DNA from 2 places in the Peribacillus sp. BM1 genome. Region 1 is predicted to be linked to the other one. Evidence: riboswitches for the same ligand, from Rfam matches in the RefSeq annotation. Region 1 holds a riboswitch; the other holds the start of a gene.
The links. A riboswitch is a leader RNA that binds a small molecule or an ion and turns the genes downstream of it on or off. The one in region 1 is predicted to bind thiamine pyrophosphate.
Positions count from the first base shown of each region.

Region 1 (4,783 bases):
GTTATTCGGTGGTTGGGGAATGTTGGTGATGTTCCCGGTAAATATTATGGGGATTTTCTCAAGCGGTGGAGCAATCCCTCTGGCAACCTTACCAGTTGTTCATCGAATATTTAGTTCCATTTTACCTACTAGATATATGGTAGATGGAATGAGGGCGTTGCTTTATTATAACGGCAGAATGCAAGCAGGGCTCGAAACAGCGTTATGGGCAATATCCATTTACTTTATTATTACTTTGGCTATCGTCATTGCATTCATTAGAAATACGAATAGAAGACAAGGGCAAATAAGTTGATGAAAAGTCATTGTTTATCATTCAAGGTTTCCCAAGTTGGTAGTAATGGCTTGCTTTAGCTTGACGGACATGCGGTAGGCCCCTATAAAAGTAAATCTTTTAACAGCTAGTCATACTGTCCTTTAATCCGGTATCGATCCTGCCATTAAAAAAATAATAGAAATATCCCCCTGAAGTGATGTGAATCAGGGGGATAACTTTTTGTCCCACGCTTAACGGGCAGTAAGAACCCCACTGATTGAAGTTTCACTTTATGTGAAAATAGTGATTAAGCGTATGTAACGGTTTTTTGTGAAGTATCCATTGCATGCTTATTCTGATAACGCTGAAAAAACCAGATTGTACTAGCAAGCCAGAATCCGCCCGTGAAATATCCACCAAGGATGTCACTAGGGTAGTGTGCACCTAGATAAATTCGACTGAAGCCGATTGTCAGGATAAGGACCGCGTTTATAAGAATAATAAGAGTCCGACTAGATCTTTTGGATATGTACTGCCAAATCAAGAACGCCAGAAACCCATATAAAGCAATGGCATTGGTGGCATGTCCGCTTGGGAAGCTGTATCTAGTCACTTCGATTAACGGATTAATTCCAGGTCGTTCTCTTTGAAAGGCATATTTAATGACTTGTGAAAGAACATTCGAGCCAACAATCACTGCTAGAAATAAAATAAGTTCAGAACGGCGTTTCAACACGAAGTAAAGGATAAACGAAATAATCAAAGAAAGGGACAAGAAAGAAACTGTTTTGCCGATAAAAGTGAAAAATAGCATCAGTGGTGTTAACGTCGGTGAAATTATACCTTGGCTAATACTGATTCCAGTCTGATCAAACGCTGCAATTTGTTGGTTACTGACGAAGAAAGCAACCAAACCAAAGCCTGCGAGCGAAAGCAGACTAAGAAATAGAGCAAGTGTAGACTTTTGTCTCATGTTCATAAAATTCCTCACAATCCATATACGTTTTGATGTTTATTATACATCAAAATGGAGGCTGGCAATCCCAAAAAAAGAGCCTGGGGTCCAATTGCAAAAGCAATTATGTAACTGATACCAGACTCTTCCTACTAGTTATTTTGCTGGTACATGATGACTAAAATCAGCTTGATTTTGTTCAATGGCGGATATAGCTAATTTCTTTATTGTTGCGTCATCCATTGGTGGATTGTGCAGTCCAGCTCTTACGTCTCGATAGTATCTTTGGAGAGGGTTGGTATAGCAAGAGCGGTCGCTTTAAACCCAGATATCATTCTATTTGACGAACCAACCTCTGCACTAGATCCAGAACTAGTCGGTGAAGTGTTGACCGTCATGGAAAATATTTCCAATGAAGGAACAACGATGTTAGTCGCCACGCATGAAATGTCGTTTGCGAAAGATGTAGCCAATAGAGTGATCTTTATGGATGCCGGCGTTGTAGTAGAAGAAGGAACACCTAAAGATATTTTTGTGAATCCAAAAGAAGAACGAACAAAGAAGTTCTTAAAAAGGGTTTTGCCGGAGGATTATATCTTTTACATTTAGCAATATTCTTTGTAGGGCTTTTTCTGTTGAAAAAAGGGCGGAGGTATTACTGCTTGTTAATAGGCGCTACATGAATCCAATTTTCCTATCTCGTCCTAAAAAAATATCAATTTCAAATTTTCAGGCATTGCATTTTTGTTCCAGCATGGTATGATGACAGTAATTAAATATACATTGCACTAGGGGAGTCTTTAAGAGGCTGAGATGGAACGTTGTTCTAGACCCTTTGAACCTGAACCGGATCATGCCGGCGGAGGGAAGTGGAGATATTAGCTCAGTTAGTTTATATGTGGATATCTACCCCTTTCCTACTTTCAGGAAGGGGGTTTTTGGTTTTATTTCAGAGTGCGTGGCTTTTTTAAACAAACCACTTAAAATGCTCCAAACTATTTTGGTCAATGTATGGGGCACACAAAAGGGAGATGAAACGATGAATTCCATTAGAAAGCTCACACTTACTGCCATGATTACAGCATTAACAGCACTGACTAGTTCCTTTGTTTTTATTCCAATGGGCTTTGCCAAAATCTTTCCGATCCAACACTTAGCGAACGTATTAACGGCCGTTATGTTAGGGCCTGGCTATGCCATTGCCCAGGCATTACTCGTCTCTATTATTCGAAACATGGCTGGAACGGGTTCTATCTTTGCTTTTCCAGGGAGCATGATTGGGGCTTTGCTTGCAGGACTATTATTCAGGTATACAAATAAGATTGGTTTCGCTTGTGTAGGTGAGGTCATAGGTACCGGGATTATTGGTGCGCTTGCCTGTTATCCACTTGCCCTGTTGTTTTTAGGGAAAAAAGTGGCTTTATTTGGCTTTTTACCAGCGTTTTCAATTAGTTCTTTAGCAGGTGCAAGTATTGCGTTTATTTTATTAAAGGTTTTCTTGAAAAATAAATATTTGGAGGGGTTACTTTATGAAAACAGCACTTACAATCGCAGGCTCTGATTCAGGTGGAGGAGCGGGAATTCAAGCCGACTTAAAAACATTCTCTGCACATCATGTGTTTGGCATGTCAGTTATCACAGCTGTTACCGCCCAAAATACGGTAGAGGTTCGTTCGATTCAAACGATGAGCCAAGAAATCATTCGCGACCAAATATCTGCCGTTTTTGACGATATTGAAGTGCATACGGTGAAAATTGGCATGCTCGGTTCGGCGGAAACGATTGAAGCGGTTGCTGAAATGCTTTATACATATAAACCTCAGTACATTGTCCTTGATCCAGTCATGATTGCTAAAAGTGGGGATCATCTTCTGGAGGAGGATGCTGTAGAAGCATTGAAAAAGCACTTGCTCCCAATGGCTACGCTCGTTACTCCTAATATACCAGAGGCGGAAACGCTATCGGGAATAACGATTCAATCGAAACAAGATTTATATGAAGCATGCGAGGGTCTCGAGCAATTAGGAGCGAAGGCCATCTTGTTAAAAGGTGGACACTCTGCCGGAGATCCAAATGATCTTTTTTATGATGGGACAAATTATTCATGGTTGAATGGTGAAAGAATTCATACGAAAAATACACATGGGACGGGCTGTACCCTTTCATCAGCCATTGCGGCTAACTTGGCAAACGGACTTGAAATCGAGGATGCCATCCGTCAATCAAAAGAATATATTACGCAAGCTATCCGTAACAGCTTTGCCATTGGGAATGGCCATGGTCCAGTCAACCATTTCTATCAATTTCAGAAAGTACACCAATCTTGAACTACCCACAACTTAATTTTCTAACAAAAATTTGAAGTGGGGGATTCCTGCGACCACCAGTGTATCCACCAGTTATTTAGCAGGCTAACCCCGTAGTCCCTACGGTTAGTGCTTAATATCTTGTACGTTGAACTGCCACACGTTCTACTCTGCTTGGTTTTCGCTACTTCGATACGTGTGGGGCGAATGTTGCTTGAACATTTTACGGTACGAAGCCTTTCTTGTACCAACCTCATATGTTCAGTTTTCAAAGAACAACTTGTACAGGAATATCACGATATAGGAACGTGTGTTCCTTTGCGCGGAAAGGCGAGAAGACTCCCACTTATTTTTGGGCTACGCCCTGCACAAAATTGAAGTGGGAGTCTTCTCTCCTAAAACGATAAAAATATGGAGGCAATGACATGCAAAATAGAATCGAATTATTATTCAAGGAAGTAAGAAGTGCCAATCCGCTTGTTCATCATATAACCAATTCGGTCACGATCAATGATTGTGCGAATAGTACCCTTGCCATTGGCGGCTCTCCTGTTATGGCATCCAGTGTCAATGAGGCCGCAGATATGGCGAAAATTGCAAATGCACTTGTCTTAAATTTAGGGACGCTTAACGCCGATTCCTGTGAAGCAATGATTTTAGCTGGAAAAGCTGCTAATTCTGCTCATATCCCGGTCATTCTTGATCCTGTTGGCGCTGGGGCAACACCTTATCGAATCGAGATGGCTGAGAAGATTCTTCATGAAGTGAAGATGAGCATTATTAGAGGGAATGCCAGTGAAATTTATAGTTTAATAGGAGGGAAAAGTCAGACGCGAGGTGTTGATTCAGGTACGGTATCTCTAGCAGGAGCGGACCTTGCTGCGCGGGCAGCGGTAGAACTAAACAGTACAATCGTTGTAAGTGGTAGAACAGATGCAATTAGTAACGGTGAAACGACTGTTTTAGTGAACAATGGCGATCCCCTTTTGACGAAAGTGACAGGAACAGGCTGTATGGCTACTTCCTTAATTGGTTGCTTTGCAGGGGTTACAGATCAGATGCTTGATGCAGCAGTAGCGGGAATTTCCGTCATGAGTATTGCTGGTGAATTAACTGCAAAGAAGCTATCAGAAGGAGAAGGAACTGGGACTTTCCGAATGAAATTAATTGATACGATCTCGCTGATGAACGGAGCGACTTGGATGAAGGAGGTACAATTACATGAGTATGCTACGAGATAATCTTAGCCTCTATCTTGTCACAGAG
Region 1 is NZ_CM155259.1:205,211-209,993, reverse strand. It holds gene AC1MGI_RS01035 (ABC transporter permease) at 1-295, shown strand, start outside; gene AC1MGI_RS01030 (phosphatase PAP2 family protein) at 564-1,235, opposite strand; partial or broken gene AC1MGI_RS01025 (hypothetical protein) at 1,368-1,511, opposite strand; partial or broken gene AC1MGI_RS01020 (AAA family ATPase) at 1,500-1,820, shown strand; TPP riboswitch at 1,992-2,096, shown strand; gene thiW (energy coupling factor transporter S component ThiW) at 2,251-2,772, shown strand; gene thiD (bifunctional hydroxymethylpyrimidine kinase/phosphomethylpyrimidine kinase) at 2,741-3,538, shown strand; gene thiM (hydroxyethylthiazole kinase) at 3,943-4,758, shown strand; gene thiE (thiamine phosphate synthase) at 4,739-4,783, shown strand, end outside.

Region 2 (4,783 bases), 1.0 Mb from region 1:
AATTCATCGAGTGCTGAAAAAGGCTCATCTAAACAAATAAGTGATTGCGGACTTAGCAGGCTGCGAATAAACGCCACTCTTTGCTTCATCCCTCCAGACAGTTCATATGGATAGGCATTCTCGTATCCTTTTAGACCCGCTTTATCAATCATCTTTAATGCAAGTGCCTGGTCTGTCTCCCCAACAATTTCTCCACCAAGCAGGATATTGCCGAGGACCGTTCGCCATGGCAACAGCGATGGACTTTGAGGCGTGTAACTAATCGAACCGGTTTCGCCATTAATACGTTTGCCATCAAGCCTAATTTCTCCAAAGTCTGGTGCAAACAATCCACCAATTAATTGAAATAAGGTGCTTTTTCCACTTCCAGAAGGACCTAATATGGAGACGAACTCCGCTTCTTCTACACGAAGAGACAACTGATCCAGTACTTGATTTTCACCAAAGGATTTCGATATGTTCTCAATTAAAAGTTTAGTCACGTCTCTTGCCATCTCCTTTCGGCTTCCACTTCACGATCATTCGTTCCATCGATACAATAAGGGCAAAGAATACCAAACTCAAAATCATAATCAAAAAGATCGCAACAAAGACACGGTCCGTTCGAAAGGATGACGAAGCTAAGGTCATATAAACACCTATCCCTTCTTTTGCCCCAAGCCATTCAGAAATAACTGCTCCCATTACACTGTATGTAGCGGAGATTTTCAAGCCTGAGAAGATGGATGGTAGCGCATAAGGCCATTCCAGCTTCCAAAAGATTTGTTTCTTTGTTGCCCCAGCCATTTTCATGTAATGCATCAGCTCTGAACTCGTTTGTCTAAACCCATCCAAAGCAGCCACTGTGATCGGAAAAAAACAAACGAGCGTAATGACAATGACTTTAGGTAATATACCAAACCCGAACCAAATAACAAGGAGTGGAGCCAACACAATGATTGGAATGTTTTGTGAGAGAATGATGATCGGATAAATGGCTTCTCTAAGCTTCGGAATAAGGTGTAGACCAACAGCAACTGCAATGCCCACACTTGCTCCAATTAAAAACCCCAAGATTGTAAGTCCGATCGTCGATGTTAGATGGTGATGATAATTCGGCCATCCAGCAGCTCCTTCTAACCATATCTGCGAGGGGGAAGGCAGGAGCCATTTTGGTATTTCAAAAAGCCGACAAGAAACTTCCCATACGATGAATAAAAGGATGAGGACCAGAGCTGGTCTCCATCCTTTATACCAAATCTTCATGGGCGATATTTCTCTGTCAATTTATCCATAGATGCACCGCTTGGTTGATAAAGAATTTTCACTTGAGAAATCACATTACGACTGCCAATCTCAATCATCCGTTGATTCATTTTCTCGATAATTGAAAAGATTTCTGTCAAATTCCCTTCCATGGTCGTTTCAAGTGGATGAACTTCATATTTAATTCCAGAGTCATGAATAATCGCTATTGCTTCATCTACATAAGGAATCACATCTTCCCCATTTTTTGTTTTCGGGATAATTTGAATGCTTACTAATGAGTCGCTCATGTTGCTTTCCTCCTTATTTCGGTAAAAATTCATTGGTGAATGCCTTTTTTGCGTCTAATTCACTTTCAAGCAAACCGTTCTCAAACATCCAGCTCGCATAGTTTTCCCAAACCTTTTGATCTTGAACACCCCATTTTGAAGCGTCGTCTTGATATTTCGGTGATAACCACTTTTGGCTTGCCTTTACCAATTCTGGGTCTAAATCAGGAACTGCCTTAATTAAAAGGTCGGCCGCTTCTTCTGGATGTTCAATCGTATAATGATAGCCCTCGGAAACTGCTGCTACAAAAGAACGAACAGTATCTGGATCTTCTTTTATTAAATCTTCATTAGTTGTGAGAACAGGCGTATAGTAATCTAGCTTTTCCGTATAATCGGTCAAATATTGCATATTCAATTTCTCCCCACGCAGCTCAGCTTCTATACCTGTCCATCCATAATAAATCCAAGCAAAATCAATATCTCGTTTAACCGCTGTGAAAAAATCCGTATCTCCCATATTCACAATATCGATTTTTTCCACATCTCCATTTTCCTGCTTCATCAAAGAAGATAGGACAGCTTTTTCTACAGGTGCTCCCCAACCACCATACGTCTTTCCTTCGTAATCTTTCGGTGAGGTAATTTTCTTATCAACTGGGGAAGCAAATCCAGACGTGTTATGCTGAATAATGGCAGCAATCGAGACCAATGGCACACCTTGTACACGCGCTTCTGTCAAAGATTCCTGGTAGCCAATTCCGAACTCTGCTTTGCCCGCTGCGACAAGCTGGTCAGCTCCCGCCTCACCTGGCATTATAATCTCAACATCCAGCCCCTCTTCTTCAAAATACCCCTTTTCCTTTGCAACATACAAACCAGTATGATTCGTATTCGGCGTCCAATCTAAAACAAGAGTAACTTTCTTTAATTTCTCCTGATTATTTTCCTTCGAACCATTGTCCTGACTATTCCCACAAGCAGCAAGAATAAGCATCACACTAAGTAAGACTAACCATTTCTTCATTACATTTCCCCCTTGAACATGTCATTACAAAGCAGCAAACGAAGAAACAAGGTGGAAAATATGTAAACGTTTAATAGGAACCGCGCTACGCAAAAAAGCACCATAGGTTTATCCCTAGGGTGCATATCATAACAAATGAGTCCTGTTTAAATATGTTCCCTACGCTGGTTTTAACCAGATCAGGTTCCAAGGGTATGTATCTATTGGATACGGTCTCAACCAGCAACACTGGTCCCCCCACATGTTTCATTATTCAATTCGTTTAATGCTTCAATATCTATTAACTTTGCCATAGGTCTTGTTAATTTTCAAGAGATATGTTTATGAAATTACAATTAGAATGGGCAAAAAGAGCCAATAGATTGTTTTTTTGCCATTCATCTTACTTAGATGTGCTATACGAATCCCCAAGCATGGCTAGATCCTTTTTCCAAATAACTTTCCAATTGTGGTTCACTGTCGCTTGGACCGTATTTATTTTATGTATATAATTGGCAATTAGTTCTGTCATATCCATTGGAATATCCTTCACAACAGGCTGATCTTGATTGTCCCCATATTTAGAATTATTCTATTTCACTCTCCATATTCTTCAGAAAAACAGCCATACCTGAGATAAAGTTGTCTAGTTGCTCTTCTGCTTTTACATGTACATATACTAGTCCATCTTTATTGACTTCATGTTCTTGCTCAATAATAAGAGTTGTAGGCAAACTAATATCTTTATTTACATACTTCTTATAATACGCTCCAATCAAGCCATTGTTAATAATTTCTTAGATTTGTAAATTTAGTTTGTTGAGGAGGTTAAAAATGAGTATGGTGGACTAAGGGAAGGTTTGATGGATACAGTGCGGGATTACAGCAAACCGCTGCCGGTATCCCGTAATGATATGGGTATCTTCTACGTGGGCGCAGCAAGTAAAGATGCTGAATTATTCTGCTCCTGTAAGTACCCCCAATGCAATGAGCGGCCTGCCGGGGCTACGGCGGGAAGTATGTTTGTATGACTATCCATCATTTTAAGAGGGATATCCGTGGCTGGCAGTAAGTTTATTTCCCCATGTGTGTTTGAGTGTTTTTCATATTCTTTTTCATGGCCTTCACTAGGAAACCGCCTTTAAACCTTCGTGGTTCATATGAAACGATGAAAGCCTTATTGTCATATTGTTCAATAAAATTCATGACTTTCGTTTCAACATTCCGCTTTGTCAATATTTCTAATTGGTACCTTTTGCTATCACGGCCGTTCCCTTCAAAGATGGTCACTCCTAGTCCTTTATTTCTTAACGCTTCAATTAACTCTTCATTTTTGTTCATTAAATTAACATATAGCGTAGTGTATCCAATTGCTAATTTATTTTCAATGCGTGTTCCAAGATAAAGCCCCACACCAAAGCCAACAGCATAAACCATCTTTTCAGTGATGCTTTGATTACCGGAAAATATGATGGATAAGCTAAAGATCGAGATTAAAGTTTCTACTATACCGAGTAATGAAGCTGCTATACTCATGTTTTTTACTAAAAAGATCGTCCGTAGTGTCATAATCGGGACATAGACCAGTTGAAGTATAAAAATCACAAGAAGATTTAATAACATAATGAACTCCCTTTTCTATAAAAATTTTTTCTGGATGTTAAATTGAATTTAGCCTTAGTCATTATTGTACTTTTTCCTGCAAAGGTCCGTTCGTCCCTATTTGATTCACAGGCATTACCGCGGTCCGCCTTTTATGGCCGCCACGATACTGTAAACCAAACATTTATCCTATAGGATAAATGTAATCATCCCTGTGAAATGGTCTTTGCGATCACAGGGATGAAAAGTTAAACATTCAATCAGGTACCCGTTTCAATCTTTAGCAAATGCTGCGGTGCTTCACTGCTGAACGCATTGCTAATATTTTCCCAGGCCTGCTGTGTGTCTATAAAATCGGTATAATGCTTTTTCACATTGCGGTGATAGTTTTCCAGTTCGGTAGCTATCTTCATGAAATCATTTCTGTCAAAATACTCACAGATTTTTGGCAGAGTGGCGGCCAGCTGTTCACGCATCTCCTGAATTCTTTCCTCATAACTTTTGGGATCCGTAATATATAACCAAAGTGGTTTATAGCGGATCCAGCCGATACACGCCTTGTAAAAACGTTGGATAACCTCTTCACAGTTCGCTTTAATGGAGTCTAATTTCGGTGGCAGCACTCCATCAAGCAAGTTCTTGTACATTGAGAAACCGTCGT
Region 2 is NZ_CM155259.1:1,237,669-1,242,451, reverse strand. It holds gene AC1MGI_RS06115 (ABC transporter ATP-binding protein) at 1-482, opposite strand, end outside; gene AC1MGI_RS06110 (ABC transporter permease) at 475-1,245, opposite strand; gene AC1MGI_RS06105 (thiamine-binding protein) at 1,242-1,535, opposite strand; gene AC1MGI_RS06100 (ABC transporter substrate-binding protein) at 1,549-2,541, opposite strand; TPP riboswitch at 2,681-2,790, opposite strand; gene AC1MGI_RS06095 (hypothetical protein) at 2,924-3,058, opposite strand; gene AC1MGI_RS06090 (hypothetical protein) at 3,108-3,254, opposite strand; gene AC1MGI_RS06085 (DUF2179 domain-containing protein) at 3,595-4,143, opposite strand; gene AC1MGI_RS06080 (hypothetical protein) at 4,383-4,783, opposite strand, start outside.
Region 2: another riboswitch for thiamine pyrophosphate. It lies ahead of AC1MGI_RS06100 (ABC transporter substrate-binding protein); the one in region 1 lies ahead of thiW (energy coupling factor transporter S component ThiW).